One region of the Pseudomonas sp. TZ252 genome, then DNA from elsewhere that is predicted to be linked to it. Evidence: predicted binding sites of a transcription regulator. Region 1 holds the regulator's gene; the other holds the start of a gene.

Region 1 (7,847 bases):
GCCCTGCTCGGGCTGGCGGCGCATTGGTTCAGCGCGGTGTCCTTCATCTATGGCCTGCTGTGGCCGGCCGGGGTGCTGATGCTGGCGGTTCTCTGCTGGTCGAACTACCGCCTGATGCGCTCGCTATGGCGTGAGCGGCGGAAAAGTTTCCACCGCCGACTGTGGGCGTTGCTGGCGGCCTACCTGCTGCTCGGATTGCTGTCCGGTGGCCTGGACGCACCGCTGGTCTGGCTGGCCCTGCTACCGTTCCAGCTCATGCTCGGGCTGCTGGTGTTCGGCCAGGTACGCCTGAGTGGGGGTGGTGGAGGCTCGTCGGGAAGCTCCGGCGGCGGTTCCTCCTCCTCTTCCTCCTCTTCCTCCTCGTCGTCCGGCGGCTTTTCCGGGGGCGGTGGTTCCAGCGGCGGAGGCGGTGCGTCGGGCAGTTGGTAATGGGTTCCCGTTCATTTCATTCGGAGACAAGGATGTCTGCAATCACGCGTTATCTCGCCATGCTTCGCCTGTTCGGCATGCTGCTCTGCGCCGCCGCGATTCCCTCCGTTGCCACCGCGACGGTGCCGGTCACCGTCGCGGTGGCAGCGTCCGATGTCGAGGAGGAGGCCGTGGAGGCATCGGCGGTCGGCGCCGAGGCCGAGGCAGCGCGCGATGCGGGCTACGAGTCCGCGGAGGTTCCAGCGCTGGCGCGGCGGGTGACCGACCTTACCGCGACCCTCGACGCCGCCGAGCGTGCCCGCCTGGAAGCTTCGCTGGCCGCGCTGGAGGCCCGGAAGGGTGCCCAGGTAGCGATCCTGATGGTGCCCAGCACCTATCCGGACAGCATTGAGGCCTATGCGACGCGGGTCTTCGAGGCGTGGAAGCTGGGGCGCAAGGGGATCGATGACGGCGTCCTGGTGCTGGTGGCGAAGGACGACCGGCGCATGCGCATCGAAGTCGGCTATGGCCTGGAAGGAACGATCACCGACATCGATGCCGGGCGGATCATCCGCGAATACATGACCCCTGCGTTCCGTCAGCAAGACTACGCCGGCGGCCTGGAAGCGGCGGCGCAGCGCCTGGTACGACTGATCGACGGCGAGGCGTTGCCGCCGCCGCCGCGCGACCCGCTGGAGCCCGGCGCGGTACGGCAGACCCTGGCTATCGCATTCCTGCTCGGCGCTCTCGGCGGGGTGGCGCTGCTGGTACGTCCGCGCGCCTGGTACTGGACCCTGGGGGCGGTAGTGGCGCTCGCTGCGGCGTTGGCACTGGGGCGGCACTGGCCGGCAGGGGCGATGGTGGCGCTGGCGGAGATGGTGGCGGTCCTGGGCGTCGGCTTCGGCGCGTTGCTCAAGTATTCGTGCGGTGCCCGCTGGTTCTTCGCCATTCTTGTGCTCTATGCGCTGGGGCTGTTCTGGGCCTACGGCCGTTATGGCCTGCCGGTGCTCCATTACGGATTGGCCGTGCCGCTTTCGCTGGGACTGACCCTGCTGATGCTGGCCGGTGCCTGGCAGGGGCTGCGCAGAGGACGGCGCTGGGCCTACCTGCCGGGCCTGCTCGGCCTGCTGCTGACCCTGGCCCTGGAGTGCCTGCTGTTGCTGGTGGACGACCCGCTGAACAGCATCGAGGCGCTGATCATCCTGCCCGCCGCTTGCCTGCCGCTGCTCATCGGTTGCAATTTCAGCGCCGGCGGCTCGGGGGGAGGGCGTCGACGCGGCGGCGATTACGCTAGCTCATCGGGTTCCTCGTCGTCCAGTTCGTCCAGTTCGTCTTCGGACTCGTTCTCCGGCGGCGGAGGCTCGAGTGGCGGCGGTGGCGCCTCCGGTAGTTGGTGATTGGCGAAAACCCTTTTCAATCAATGAATTGAAAAGTTGGAACGGTTCCTGCAATGACCCGCCCGACGCGCATTCCGGCGTCAAAAGTTTGTTCGGCGCCCACCTACGGGCGCCATACGCAGGGCAGGGGAGTCGAGAGTGGATCGCACGCAACTGATCAGCAATGTGCGCAGCAACCTGGCGGGACTGGGGCGCGGCAGCCTCGGCGTGCCGGTCCTGCTGCTGGCCATGCTGGCGATGATGACCCTGCCGATCCCGCCATTCCTGCTGGACGTGCTGTTCACCTTCAACATCGCCCTGTCCATCGTCGTCCTGCTGGTCTGCGTGTACGCCCTGCGGCCGCTGGACTTCGCCGTGTTCCCGACCATCCTGCTGGTGGCGACCCTGTTGCGCCTGGCGCTGAACGTTGCCTCGACCCGCGTGGTGCTGCTCCACGGCCACGACGGCCATGGCGCCGCAGGCAAGGTGATCCAGGCCTTCGGCGAAGTGGTGATCGGCGGCAACTACGTGGTCGGGGTGGTGGTGTTCGCGATCCTCATGATCATCAACTTCGTGGTGGTGACCAAGGGCGCCGGGCGGATTTCCGAAGTCAGCGCGCGCTTCACCCTGGATGCCATGCCCGGCAAGCAGATGGCCATCGACGCCGACCTCAACGCCGGCCTGATCGAGCAGGAGGAAGCCAAGAAGCGCCGCAGCGAGGTGGCCCAGGAGGCCGACTTCTACGGTTCGATGGACGGTGCCAGCAAGTTCGTCCGCGGCGACGCCATCGCCGGCCTGCTGATTCTCTTCATCAACCTGATCGGCGGCGTCGCCATCGGCATGATCCAGCATTCGATGTCCTTCGGCGACGCCGGCAAGGTCTACGCCCTGCTGACCATCGGTGACGGCCTGGTGGCACAACTGCCGTCGCTGCTGCTGTCGACTGCGGCGGCGATCATGGTGACGCGGGTCTCCAGTTCCGAGGACATGGGCCAGCAGGTCAACCGGCAGATGTTCGCCTCGCCCAAGGCGCTGGCGATTTCCGCGGCGATCCTGATCGCCATGGGCGCCGTGCCGGGCATGCCGCATGTTTCCTTCATCGGCCTCGGCGCCCTGGCCGGCGCTGCCGCCTACTGGATCTGGCACCGGCAGAACAAGGCCAAGCAGGTCGCCGAGCAGGAGGTGCAGCGCCAGCAGGAGCTGCTGCCGGCGCAGCGCGCCCAGGAGGTCAAGGAACTGGGTTGGGACGACGTCACCCCGGTGGACATGGTCGGCCTGGAAGTCGGCTACCGGCTGATCCCGCTGGTCGACCGCAACCAGGGCGGGCAACTGCTGGCGCGGATCAAGGGCGTACGCAAGAAGCTGTCCCAGGAGCTGGGCTTCCTGATGCCCTCGGTGCACATCCGCGACAACCTCGACCTGCTGCCCAACGCCTACCGTCTGACCCTGATGGGGGTCAGCGTGGCCGAAGCGGAGATCTATCCCGATCGCGAGCTGGCGATCAACCCCGGCCAGGTATTCGGCAGCCTCAACGGCATCGCCGGCAAGGACCCGGCCTTCGGCCTGGAGGCGGTATGGATCGAGCCCGGCCAGCGCGACCAGGCGCAGTCGCTGGGCTACACCGTGGTGGATGCGAGCACCGTGGTCGCCACTCACCTGAACCAGGTGCTGCACAAGCACGCCCACGAGCTGCTGGGCCATGAAGAAGTGCAACAGCTCCTGCAATTGCTCGCGCGCAGCTCGCCGAAGCTGGCGGAAGAGCTGGTGCCGGGGCTGATTTCCCTGTCCACCCTGCTCAAGGTCCTGCAGGCGCTGCTCCAGGAGCAGGTGCCGGTGCGCGACATCCGTACCATCGCCGAGGCCATCGCCAACGTCGCTCCACGGAGTCAAGATCCCGGCGCGATGGTCGCCGCGGTTCGCGTCGCGTTGTCCCGCGCAATCGTGCAAAGCATTGTCGGGCTTGAGCCGGAGCTGCCTGTGATCACGCTCGAGCCGAGGTTGGAACAGATTTTGCTGAACAGCATGCAGAAGGCCGGACAAGGCTCCGAGGACGGCATGTTGCTGGAGCCGGGGATGGCCGAGAAGCTGCAACGCTCGCTGATCGAGAGCGCGCAACGCCAGGAGATGCTCGGTAAGCCGGCGATCCTGCTGGTTGCCGGACCGATCCGCTCGATGATGTCGCGCTTCGCGCGGATGGCGGTGCCCAGCATGCATGTGCTGGCCTACCAGGAAATCCCGGACAACAAGCAAGTCACCATCGTCGCGACGGTGGGACAGAACTGAACGAGGGCTGCGCCGGCTCCAGGGCCGGCACACCGGGCAACCTGAGGTTGCCGGCAAGACTACTGAACTGAGGGGTTCGGGCAATGCAAGTCAAACGCTTCTTCGCCGCCGATATGCGCCAGGCCATGAAACTGGTCCGCGACGAACTGGGTCCGGACGCCGCGATTCTCGGCAACCGCCGGGTCGCCGGCGGCATCGAGCTGACCGCGGCGCTGGATTACCAGGCCCCGCCGGCGCCGAGCAAGCCCAACCCGGCGCTGGAAGTGGAGCTGCGCAAGACCCAGGCGCGGATCGCAGAGGCGCGCGCCGAGTTGACGGCGCGTCCGGCGGAAACCCAGCGCAAGGACCGTCAATTGTTCGCCGAGGAGAAGCCGGCGCGTCCGTCCCTGGCCGAGTCCATGACGGCGGCGCAGGCCAAGCCCCAGGCGGGCGGCCAGACCCTCGAGGCAATGCGTTTCGAACTGAACGGCCTGCGCGAGCTGATCGAGGTACAACTGGGTTCCATCGCCTGGGGCCAGTTGCAGCACCAGCGTCCGCAGCAGGCCAATCTCTGGCGGCGCCTGCAGCGCATGGGCTTGCCGGCGGAGCTGAGCAAGCCGTTGCTGGAGCGGGTCGCCGCGGTGGGCGATACGCGCCAGGCCTGGCGCATGCTGTTGGCGCACCTGTCGCGTGCCGTGCAGACCCCCGAGCAGGACCCGCTCGACGCGGGCGGCGTACTGGCCCTGGTCGGCCCGGCAGGTGCCGGCAAGACCACCACCCTGGCGAAGATGGCCGCGCGCTACGTCCTCAAGTACGGCGCCCAGAGCCTGGCGCTGGTGAGCATGGACAGCTACCGGATCGGCGCCCAGGAGCAGATCAAGACCCTCGGTCGGATCCTCAACGTACCGGTGACCCTGGTCGATCCCGGCCAGTCGCTGATCCAGGCCCTGGCGCCGCTGGCGCGCAAGCGCATGGTGCTGATCGATACCGCCGGCCTGCCGGCCAGCGACCCGGCATTGCGCATGCAGCTCGAGGCACTGGCGTCGCCGAGCCTGAACGTGAAGAATTACCTGGTGATGGCCACCACCAGCCAGAGCCAGGTGCTCAAGTCGGCCTACCAGACCTATCGGCACTGCGGGCTGGCGGGCTGCATCCTGACTAAGCTGGACGAGGCGGGCAGCCTCGGTGAATCGATGGCGCTGGCTATCGCCCAGCGTCTCCCGGTAGCCTATCTGGCGGATGGGCCGCGGATTCCGGACGACCTGCAGGTGGCGCGCAGTCACCAACTGGTCAGCCGGGCGGTGAGCCTGCAGGCACCGGAAGAGCCCAGCGAGGACGCCATGGCCGAGATGTTCGCCGGGCTCTACCAGCAACCGGCGCGGCGTGCCGGCTGAGGATGTGGGAAGAACCGCGCGTGGCGCGGGTGACGGAAGCGAAGGTGGCTTCCGCCGGGCCGGGAGCGATGGCGCATCGTTCCCGCCAATACCGGAGAGCGCTGGAAGGGGCGTTCCGGGAAGACGACAACACAAGGTATGAAGCAGATGGGTAGCATGCATCCCGTACAGGTGATCGCAGTAACTGGCGGCAAGGGCGGCGTCGGCAAGACCAATGTGTCGGTGAACCTGGCACTGGCTCTGGCCGATCTCGGCCGTCGCGTCATGCTGCTGGATGCCGACCTCGGCCTGGCCAACGTCGACGTCCTGCTGGGACTCACGCCCAAGCGCACCCTGGCCGACGTGATCGAGGGACGCTGCGAACTGCGCGATGTCCTCCTCCTCGGTCCCGGTGGCGTGCGCATCGTTCCCGCGGCCTCCGGCACGCAGAGCATGGTGCACCTCTCGCCGATGCAGCATGCGGGGCTGATCCAGGCGTTCAGCGATATCAGCGACAACCTCGATGTCCTGGTCGTCGACACTGCCGCCGGGATCGGCGATTCGGTGGTCAGTTTCGTCCGCGCCGCGCAGGAGGTGCTGCTGGTCGTCTGCGACGAGCCGACCTCGATCACCGATGCCTACGCCCTGATCAAACTGCTCAACCGCGACCACGGCATGACCCGCTTCCGGGTCCTGGCCAACATGGCCCACAGCCCGCAGGAAGGACGCAACCTGTTCGCCAAACTGACCAAGGTCACTGACCGTTTCCTCGACGTCGCACTACAGTATGTAGGTGTCATCCCTTACGACGAGTCGGTACGCAAGGCCGTGCAGAAACAGCGAGCCGTATACGAGGCATTCCCCCGCTCGAAGGCGTCCCTGGCCTTCAAGGCGGTCGCGCAGAAGGTCGATAGCTGGCCGCTGCCGGCCAACCCGCGCGGGCACCTGGAGTTCTTCGTCGAACGACTGGTCCAACACCCCGCGACAGGTTCGGCCGTATGACAGCGGCCTCTGGAGTGCGTATGTATAGCAAGGCGCAAGCGCAGAACTCCCAGGAGCAACTGATCCAGCGTTACGCACCACTGGTCAAGCGCATCGCCTATCACCTGCTCGGCCGCCTGCCGGCCAGCGTGCAGGTGGAGGACCTGATGCAGGCCGGCATGATCGGCCTGCTCGAGGCCGCGAAGAAATACGACGCCGGCAAGGGCGCCAGCTTCGAGACCTATGCCGGCATCCGCATCCGCGGGGCCATGCTCGACGAGGTCCGCAAGGGCGACTGGGCGCCGCGTTCGGTGCACCGCAACACGCGCATGGTGACCGACGCGATCCGCGCGATCGAGGCGAGAACCGGACGCGACGCTAAAGATCACGAAGTTGCTGCCGAACTCCAATTGAGCCTCGAAGATTACTACGGCATCCTCAGCGACACGCAGGGCAGCCGCCTGTACAGCTTCGACGACCTGTTGCAGGACGGCGAACATGGATTGCCGGAAGACACCAGCCTCAGTCACAACGAACCGATCCACGGCCTGCTCGACGAACGTTTCCAGGCGGCCCTGGCGGATGCCATCGCCAAGTTGCCGGAGCGCGAGCGCCTGGTGCTGGCGTTGTATTACGACGAGGAACTCAACCTCAAGGAGATCGGCGAGGTACTGGGCGTCAGCGAATCGCGGGTCAGCCAGTTGCACAGCCAGTGCGCCGCGCGTTTGCGCGCGCGCCTGGCCGATTGGCGGTCGGCCTGAACCGGCCTCGACCGCAGCTTGTAACCGTTAACGCAAAAGAATGTGTGGCGCGTCCCCTGGGGCGCGCTCTGGTCTGTACGGAGGTTTACTTGGACAAGAACATGAAAATTCTCATCGTGGACGACTTTTCCACGATGAGACGCATCATCAAGAACCTCTTGCGGGACTTGGGCTTCACCAATACCGCCGAGGCCGACGACGGCACCACGGCGCTGCCGATGCTGCACAGCGGCAATTTCGACTTTCTCGTCACCGACTGGAACATGCCGGGCATGACCGGCATCGATCTGCTGCGCGCGGTTCGCGCCGACGAGCGCCTCAAGCATCTGCCGGTGCTGATGGTCACCGCCGAGGCCAAGCGCGACCAGATCATCGAAGCGGCCCAGGCCGGGGTCAACGGCTATGTGGTCAAACCCTTCACCGCTCAGGTCCTGAAGGAAAAGATCGAGAAGATTTTCGAGCGGGTCAACGGCTGAAGCCGGCCAAGAGGGTGTCATGGTGCTTGGTAACGATTCCACGGGCGACGAATTCGAATCGACCCTGAAAAAACATGCGCGCGAACTGGTGGACTGTCTCGAACGGGGGCACTTCCAGCAGGCGGTGCAATTGATCCAGGAGCTCAGCCAGGCCAGGGACCGTGGCCTCTACCAGGAAGTGGGCAAGCTGACCCGCGAACTGCACAACGC
Region 2 (7,847 bases), 1.6 Mb from region 1:
CTGCTGGCGAGCTTCTACAACCCGGCGCTGTTCATCGAGGACCGCTCGCCGGAACTGGCAGAGCAGGGCCTGATCCGGCCGCGACATCGCCTGCCCTACTCCGACCTGGAAAGCCTCTCCGCCGAAGCCCTCGCGGCAAAGCGCGAGAAAGGCGAAGCCCTGGTGTTCGGCCATAGCCTGACCCAGCAGATCGCCGGCCAGCTCACCGCCGGCCTGCTGCTGCAGGATTTCTACGAAGACTGGCAACCGCACCCGCGCTTCGTCATCGACCGCTTCATGCCGACCTTCCTCGCCACCTGCGCGCTCAAGCCGAGGTCCGCCGCCGGTTGACAGCGGCGCGCGCGGACCTTAGAGTCCGCGCTCCCTTCCCGCCTGTGCTGCTGAGCGGAAAGACGCCAGCCTCCGGTTTCCACCGGACGGCTTCGCATTGTCTGTAGAGCGGCACTGTCATGTCCAAACATTCCCGGCTTGAAAAAGCCTTCCTGCGCAGCGGCATCCTCGTCGACCGCCAGCAGGACATCGTCACCCTCACCCGTCGTCACGACGGTACTTCGGCCCAGGTCCTGCTGCCCGCCAGCTTCGCGCTGGAGGAAAAGGCCGTGCGCCAGTTGCTCGACTTCGCCTCGGTCCAGGCACCCGGCGACACCGGGCACGTCTGCAAGGCCTGCGCCACGCCGGACTTCCATCCCGGCAGCATCGCCCCGGTCGGCTCCATCGTCGCCAGTACGGCGGACTTCGTCATTCCCGCTGCCATCGGCACCGACATCAATTGCGGCATGCGCCTGCTGCGTACCGGCCTGACCCTGTCCAGCGCCGAGGAGCACAGGCAAGCCCTGGTCGCCGGCCTGACCCACGTCCTGCTGCGTAACGGTCGCGACGTACCATTGCGGGTCCAGGCGTTCGAAGCGCTGTTCGCCGAAAGCCCCGGGCACTGCCTGGAGCGTCTCAGCGAAGACGGCCTGTGGGCCGAGGTCGACCAGGCGCGGCTGTTCCGCGAGTTACAGGGCTGCATCGGCCTGGATGAATTCGGCGGGCGTCTCGAGTATGCCCCCGAGGCCTTGCGCGATCGCCGCCGCAGCCTGATCCGCGATCCCGGCCTGGGTACCACCGGTTCCGGCAATCACTTCGTCGAGTTGCAGGTGGTGGACCGCCTGCTCGACCGCCACCAGGCCTTCGCCCTGGGCCTCAGGGCCGACGAACTGGTGGTGATGATCCACAGCGGCTCGCGCGATGTCGGCTTCCACGTCGGCCAGCGCTGGATGGACCGTGCCCGCACCGCCTGGCCGCGCGGCCGGCGCCACCCCGCGTCCGGCCTCTACGCGCTGGGCGGCGAGCTGGCCGGAGAATACCTCCAGGCCATGGGTGGCGCTGCGCGCTATGCCTGGCTGAACCGGGTGGTGCTGGCGGAGCTGGTGCGCAAGGTCTTGCGCGAGACCTTCCAGCGCGACGACAGCGCCCTGCTGGTGGACGTCCCGCACAACGTGGTGCTCCAGGAACAGGGCCTGAATCTCCACCGCAAGGGCGCCACGCCGGCCCGCCAGGGCGATCTGCTGCTGATTCCCGGCTCGATGGGCGATTACTCGTACATCGCCAGCGGCCTGGGACACCCGGACTGGCTATGGTCCTGCAGCCATGGGGCCGGCCGCAGCATCCGCCGGCAGGCGCTACGAGCGCTGAAAGGCCCGGGCGACAGCGCGCTGCCCTGGCACTGCGTGACCCTCCGTGAGGAGCGCCGCATCGAAGAGGCCCCGGGCGCCTACAAGCCGGTGGGGCCGGTGATCGATGCCCAGGAGCGTGCCGGGCTGATCCGGCCGCTGGCACGCTTGCGTCCGTGGCTGACCTTCAAGGCCTGAAACGAACAAGCCCCGCATTCGCGGGGCTTGTCTGCCACGGGCGCGACTCAGGCCTGCGGTTCTTCCTCGCGGCCAGTGAACAGGTCCCAGCTGGCCATGAACAGCGCAGCGATCAGCGGGCCGATGACGAAGCCGTTGAGGCCGAACAGGGCCATGCCACCGAGGGTGGAGATCAGCACCACGTAGTCCGGCATCTTGGTGTCCTTGCCGACCAGGATCGGGCGCAGGATGTTGTCCACCAGGCCGATCACCACCACGCAGAACAGGATCAGCACTACGCCCTGCCAGATCGCCCCGGTGAGCAGGAAATAGGCCGCCACCGGCGCCCAGATCAGCGCCGCGCCGATGGCCGGCAGCAGCGACAGGAAGGCCATCAGGGTGCCCCAGAGCAAGGCGCCCTCGATGCCCAGCAGCCAGAAGATCAGGCCGCCGAGAGCGCCCTGGGTGGCAGCCACGGCGATGTTGCCCTTCACCGTGGCGCGGATCACCGTGGTGAACTTGGCGAACAGGTGGTGCTTGTGTTCCTGGCTCAGCGGCACCGCCTGCTTGATCCGCCGGCCGAGCACGCGACCGTCGCGGAGGAGGAAGAACAGCAGGTAGAGCATGATGCCGAAGCTGATGACGAAGTCGAGGGTGTTCTGGCCGATGCTGAACGCCTTGGTCGCCACCACCTGGCTGGCCTGCATCGCTACCGAGGAGAGCTTCTCCTGCAGGCTCGAGAGATTGGCCAGGTCGAAGCGCTCCAGCCACTGGTGCACCGATGGCGGCAAGGCGGCCACCGCCTGCTGCAGGTAGGCGGCGAAGTTCAGTTCGCCGGACTTGACCCGCTGGTAGACGCTCGCGCCTTCCTGCACCAGCGAACCGGCGATGAAGATCACCGGGATGATCACGATCAGCACGCAGATCAGCAGGGTGATCAGCGCGGCGAGGTTCTTCCGATCCCTCAGGCGCACCTGCAGGCGGCGTTGCACCGGGGCGAAGATGATCGCCAGGATGGTGCCCCAGAACACCGCGCCGTAGAACGGCAGCAAGAGCCAGCCGAAGGCGAGCGTGACCACCGCCAGCAACAGGAGAAAAGTCCGGGATTCCAGTTTCGTGTCGAGCATGTCCAATCCATCTGGCAGTGGGAAGCAAAGCATTAGTCAGCCGGCGGACGTGGATCGTTCACGACTGCCGGCCGACTCCGCCGAATAATGACAGGAAGGCTCTGTGGCGCACCACTGCCGGCTGGCTCTTTTGCCGGCAGCGGTCGCGCGGGGGAAGGGTCAGATGCGGAACTGACCGACCAGTCGGCCCAGGCCCTGGCCCAGTTGCGCCAGGCTGCGGGCGGTCTGCGCGCCCTGCTGGGCCTCGTCGGCGACGCTGTCCACCGCGCCGGCGATCTGGTGCACGCTGCGGTTGATCTCCTCGGCCACCGCGGTCTGTTCCTCGGCGGCGCTGGCGATCTGCGCGTTCATCGCGTTGATGGTGGCGATCAGCTGGGCGATGGCATCCAGCGAATCGCCGGCCTGGTTGGCCTGGTTGCTGGTGCCCTCGCCGGCCTCGCCGGAACGGCGCATGGCGTCGACCGCGGCGTTGGTGCCCTGCTGCAGGCGATCGATCATGCCCTGGATTTCCTGGGTACTCTGCTGGGTGCGGCTGGCCAGCGCCCGCACTTCGTCGGCGACCACCGCAAAGCCACGTCCGGCCTCGCCGGCACGGGCCGCCTCGATGGCCGCGTTGAGCGCCAGCAGGTTGGTCTGTTCGGCAATGGAGCGGATCACCCCGAGCACACTGACGATGGATTGCACGTCCTGCTGCAGGCTATCCAGAGAAGTCCCGCTGTCGCGGATCTCGTCCACCAGCGCGTGGATGCGCTCGATGCTGCCGTCCACCACTCGCTTGGCCGCCTGGCCTTCGTGGTCGGTCTGCTGCGCGGCCTCGGCGGCGCGCTGGGCGCTCTGCGCCACTTCATGGGCGGCGGCGGACATCTCGTTGATCGCGGTGGCGACCTGGTCGGTCTCGTGGCGCTGGCGCTCCATGGCCTGCTCGGAACGCTCGGCCTGGGCCGACATCTGCTCCACCAGTTGCTTGAGGTCGCCGGTCATCCCGGCGATCTGCCGCACCAGACCGTGGATCTTCTCGACGAAGCGGTTGAAGGAACCGGCCAGCTCGCCCAGCTCGTCGTAGCTGGTCACCGGTAGGCGACGGGTCAGGTCGCCTTCGCCGGCGGCGATGTCATCGAGGTTCTGGCGGATCTGGTGCAACGGCCGCAGCATCGCGTTGGCCACCGCCAGGCCGATCACCAGCAGGACCACCAGAAGGACGCCGGCGATCCCCACGATACTGGCGATCAGGGTGCCGATACGCTCGTCGATGTCCTGCTTGATTTCCACCAACTGGGCCTCGACGCCGTCGAGGTTGATCGCCGAGCCGATAACCATGTCCCACTTCGGCAGGTACAGGGTGTAGGACAGCTTGGGCACCATGACGCTCTCGTTGCCCGGCAGCGGCGAGGTATAGGTCACGTAGTGGCTGCCGTTGCGGCCGGCCTCCACCAGTTCGCGGTTGAGGTAGACGCCGCTGGGATCGCGGCGGTCGCGGAAGCTCTTGCCGACGTCCACCGGGCTGTCGCCGCGAAACAGGCGCACCACCTGGGAGTCGTAGCCGAAGATATAGCCGTCCTTGCCGTACTTGATCTTCGACAGGCGCGCGATGGCCTCGGCGCGGGCATTCAGGTCGCCGTTGGCCGAGCGGTCGTACTCGGCCTGGATACTGCCCATGGCGATCTGCACGTAGTGCTCGAGTTCGGCACGACGGTCGCCGAGCAGGCGCTCGCGGGTATCCTTGACTTCGGCATCAGCCTGTTTTTTCAGGATCAGCACCGCTCCGCCGCTGAGCACCAGGGCGAAGAGCAGCACCGGCACCATGGCCAGCAGGAGGACTTTGGATTTCAGGGTCAGACGCATCATCAACTCCTAGCATGACGCCCAATAAAAAACGGGATTCCCGTTTCATCGGCAATCCCGTCGGAAGCTTAAGCGGCCGGCCCGACATTCCGTCAGGCGACCGCCCGAGATGGAACTCAGAGCAACATCGCGGCGGCCCAGCCGAACACCAGCAACGGCAGGTTGTAGTGCAGGAAGGTCGGCACCACGGTGTCCCAGATGTGATTGTGCTGGCCGTCGACGTTGAGCCCGGAGGTCGGCCCAAGGGTCGAGTCCGACGCCGGAGAACCTGCATCCCCCAGCGCGCCGGCGGTGCCGACGATGCTGACGATGGCCAGCGGGCTGAAGCCCAGTTGCACCGCCAGCGGGACGAAGATCGCGGCGATGATCGGCACGGTGGAGAACGACGAGCCGATGCCCATGGTGACCAGCAGGCCGACCAGCAGCATCAGCATGGCGCCGACCGCCTTGCTGTTGCCGATCCAGGCCACCGAGGCGTCGACCAGGCTCTGCACCTCGCCGGTGGCCTTCATCACCTCGGCGAAACCGGCCGCGGCGATCATGATGAAACCGATGGTGGCCATCATCTTCATGCCTTCGGTGAACAGGTCGTCGGTCTCCTTCCAGCGCACCACGCCGGACAGCGAGAAGACCACGAAACCGACCAGCGCGCCGATGATCATCGAGTCCAGCCACAGCTGTGCGACGAACGCGGCGACGATGGATACCCCGGCCACCGCCAGGCTCTTCGGGTTGTAGCTGACATCGACGCGTTCGGCCTGCTCGATCCGCTGCAAGTCGTAGACGCGCTTGCGGCGGTAGCTGAACAGCACCGCGATGAGCAACCCGGCGAGCATGCCCAGGGCTGGGATGAACATGGCGTGGGTGACGTTGATCCCGCTGACGTCGACGCCGTTGCGCGCCACGTTGGCCAGCAGGATTTCATTGAGGAAGATGTTGCCGAAGCCCACCGGCAGGAACATGTACGGGGTGATCAGGCCGAAGGTGATGACGCAGGCGATCAATCGCCGGTCGATCTGCAGCTTGCTCAGCACATAGAGCAGCGGCGGCACCAGCAGCGGGATGAAGGCGATATGGATCGGCAGGATATTCTGCGAGGATACCGCCACGCAGAGCAGCAGGCCGACCAGGATCCACTTGAACGCACCGGCGCCCTTGCCCTGCTCGTCGTGCCGGCCGAGCAGCGCCAGGACCTTGTCGGCCAGCGCATGGGCCACGCCGGAGCGAGCGATGGCCACGGCGAAGGCGCCGAGCATGGCGTACGACAGGGCCACCGTGGCGCCGCCGCCGAGGCCGCCGTTGAAGGCCTTGAGAGTCCCCTCCAGGCCTAGGCCACCGAACAGTCCGCCGACCACCGCGCCGATGATCAGCGCCAGCACGACATGCACACGGCAAAGGCTGAGGACGAGCATCAGTGCGACCGCCAGCACCACTGCGTTCATCGTTGAACTCCTTGCAAATGAAACGAACCCGGCCGCCTGCGACCGAAAAAAGGGGCGTACTCTGCTACAGCCATCCCCGCCTGTCAAAGCCGCGCATGGGCGAATGTCGCCTGGTTATAAACCGTTGTGCACGGTTCTTGCGTGCGATTCGCCGAACGACGGCAATCCGGCGCCAGCGAACGGACCGTCGTCAAGAATGGGCGAGCCCTGCCGATAAGCCTTGGGCCCCCGCAGTTTCTTCGTACAAGGACCCCTCCCATGTTCCTTCGCCGCCTGTCCATCCAATGGAAGATCACCCTGCTGGCAGGCCTCTGCCTGCTCGGCGTGGTCGCCTTGCTGGTCGGCCTTTCGGTCTACCGCATGCAGCACAGCAGCGTGCTGGTGAAAAGCGCCAGTACGCAGATGCTCGACGAATCGGCGCGCCTGCGCCTGGAAGCCCGCGGGGAATTGCAGGCGTTACGCATCCAGCGCTATTTCATGGATGCCTTCCAGTACGGCAAGGGCTTCTCCCGGCAGATCCTGTTCCTCCGCGACCAGGCGCAGAAGCGCTTCCTCGATGCCTACGACCTGCGCGAAGACCTGACCCGCCAGGTGCGCACCGCGCTCGCCGCCAATCCCGAGGTGCTCGGCCTGTACGTGGTCTTCGAACCCAATGCGCTGGACGGCAAGGACGAACTGTTCGTCGACCAGCCCGCCCTGGGCAGCAACGACAAGGGACGCTTCTCCCTGTACTGGGCGCAGGCCACGCCGGGACAGCTGGAATCCGAGTCGATGATCGAGTCCGAACTCGCCGACACCAGCAGCGGGCCCAGCGGCGCGGCCTACAACGCCTGGTACACCTGCCCGAAGGAAAGCGGGCAACCCTGCGTGCTCGATCCTTACTTCGACAAGGTCGGCGAACGCCAACTGCTGATGACCAGCATCGCCTTTCCCCTCGAACTGGATGGCAAGGTGATCGGCGTGATGGGCCTGGACATCAACCTGAGCAACCTGCAGGCGCTCAGCGAACAGGGCAACCGCGAACTCTACGACGGCGTCGGCCAGGTCGGCATCCTCAGCCCGGCCGGGCTGTTCGCCGGCAACAGCCGCGACGCCGGCCTGCTCGGCAAGAACCTGGTCAAGGCGGATCCGCAGCACGCCGGCGAACTCCTGCAACTGCTGGCCGCCGGCAAGAGCCGGTTGTTCAACGAGAACGACGACCTCAAGGTGCTGCAACCGTTGCAGCCGATTCCCGGCGCCAAGCCCTGGGGCGTGCTCCTCGAAGTGCCGAAGAGCGCCCTGCTCGGCCCGGCCCTGGCGCTGGAGCGGCAACTGGACGACATGCGTCGCGAAGGCACCTGGGTCGAACTGGGCCTCGGCCTCGGCGCCGCGGTGCTCGGCCTGCTGGTGCTGTGGCTGAGCGCCCGCGGCGTGACCCGGCCGATCCTCGGCGTCGCCCACATGCTGCGCGACATCGCCAGCGGCGAAGGCGACCTGACCCAGCGTCTGCCGCACACCGGGCGCGACGAGCTGGGCGAACTGGCCGGTTGGTTCAACCGTTTTCTCGACAAGCTGCAGCCGATCATCCGCGACGTGAAGGTCTCGGTGCGCGATGCGCGCAGTAC

Evidence for each region. The regulator FliA, encoded in region 1, starts transcription of late flagellar genes. The targets are predictions, from matches to a motif close to CTAAAGTTTNNNNNNNNNNNGCCGNTAA.
Region 2: the regulator FliA is predicted to act here: its motif matches at 4,847-4,874, upstream of ACYAF3_RS23120 (methyl-accepting chemotaxis protein).

What each region holds. Positions count from the first base shown of each region.
Region 1 covers NZ_CM148566.1:55,588-63,434, reverse strand. The annotation lists gene ACYAF3_RS00315 (TPM domain-containing protein) at 1-429, shown strand, start outside; gene ACYAF3_RS00310 (TPM domain-containing protein) at 462-1,805, shown strand; gene flhA (flagellar biosynthesis protein FlhA) at 1,944-4,067, shown strand; gene flhF (flagellar biosynthesis protein FlhF) at 4,151-5,440, shown strand; gene fleN (flagellar synthesis regulator FleN) at 5,579-6,421, shown strand; gene fliA (RNA polymerase sigma factor FliA) at 6,418-7,161, shown strand; gene ACYAF3_RS00285 (chemotaxis response regulator CheY) at 7,263-7,637, shown strand; gene ACYAF3_RS00280 (protein phosphatase CheZ) at 7,657-7,847, shown strand, end outside.
Region 2 covers NZ_CM148566.1:4,940,868-4,948,714, reverse strand. The annotation lists gene ACYAF3_RS23135 (class I SAM-dependent methyltransferase) at 1-330, shown strand, start outside; gene ACYAF3_RS23130 (RtcB family protein) at 450-1,853, shown strand; gene ACYAF3_RS23125 (AI-2E family transporter) at 1,901-2,959, opposite strand; gene ACYAF3_RS23120 (methyl-accepting chemotaxis protein) at 3,119-4,804, opposite strand; gene ACYAF3_RS23115 (Na+/H+ antiporter family protein) at 4,918-6,243, opposite strand; partial or broken gene ACYAF3_RS23110 (methyl-accepting chemotaxis protein) at 6,502-7,740, shown strand.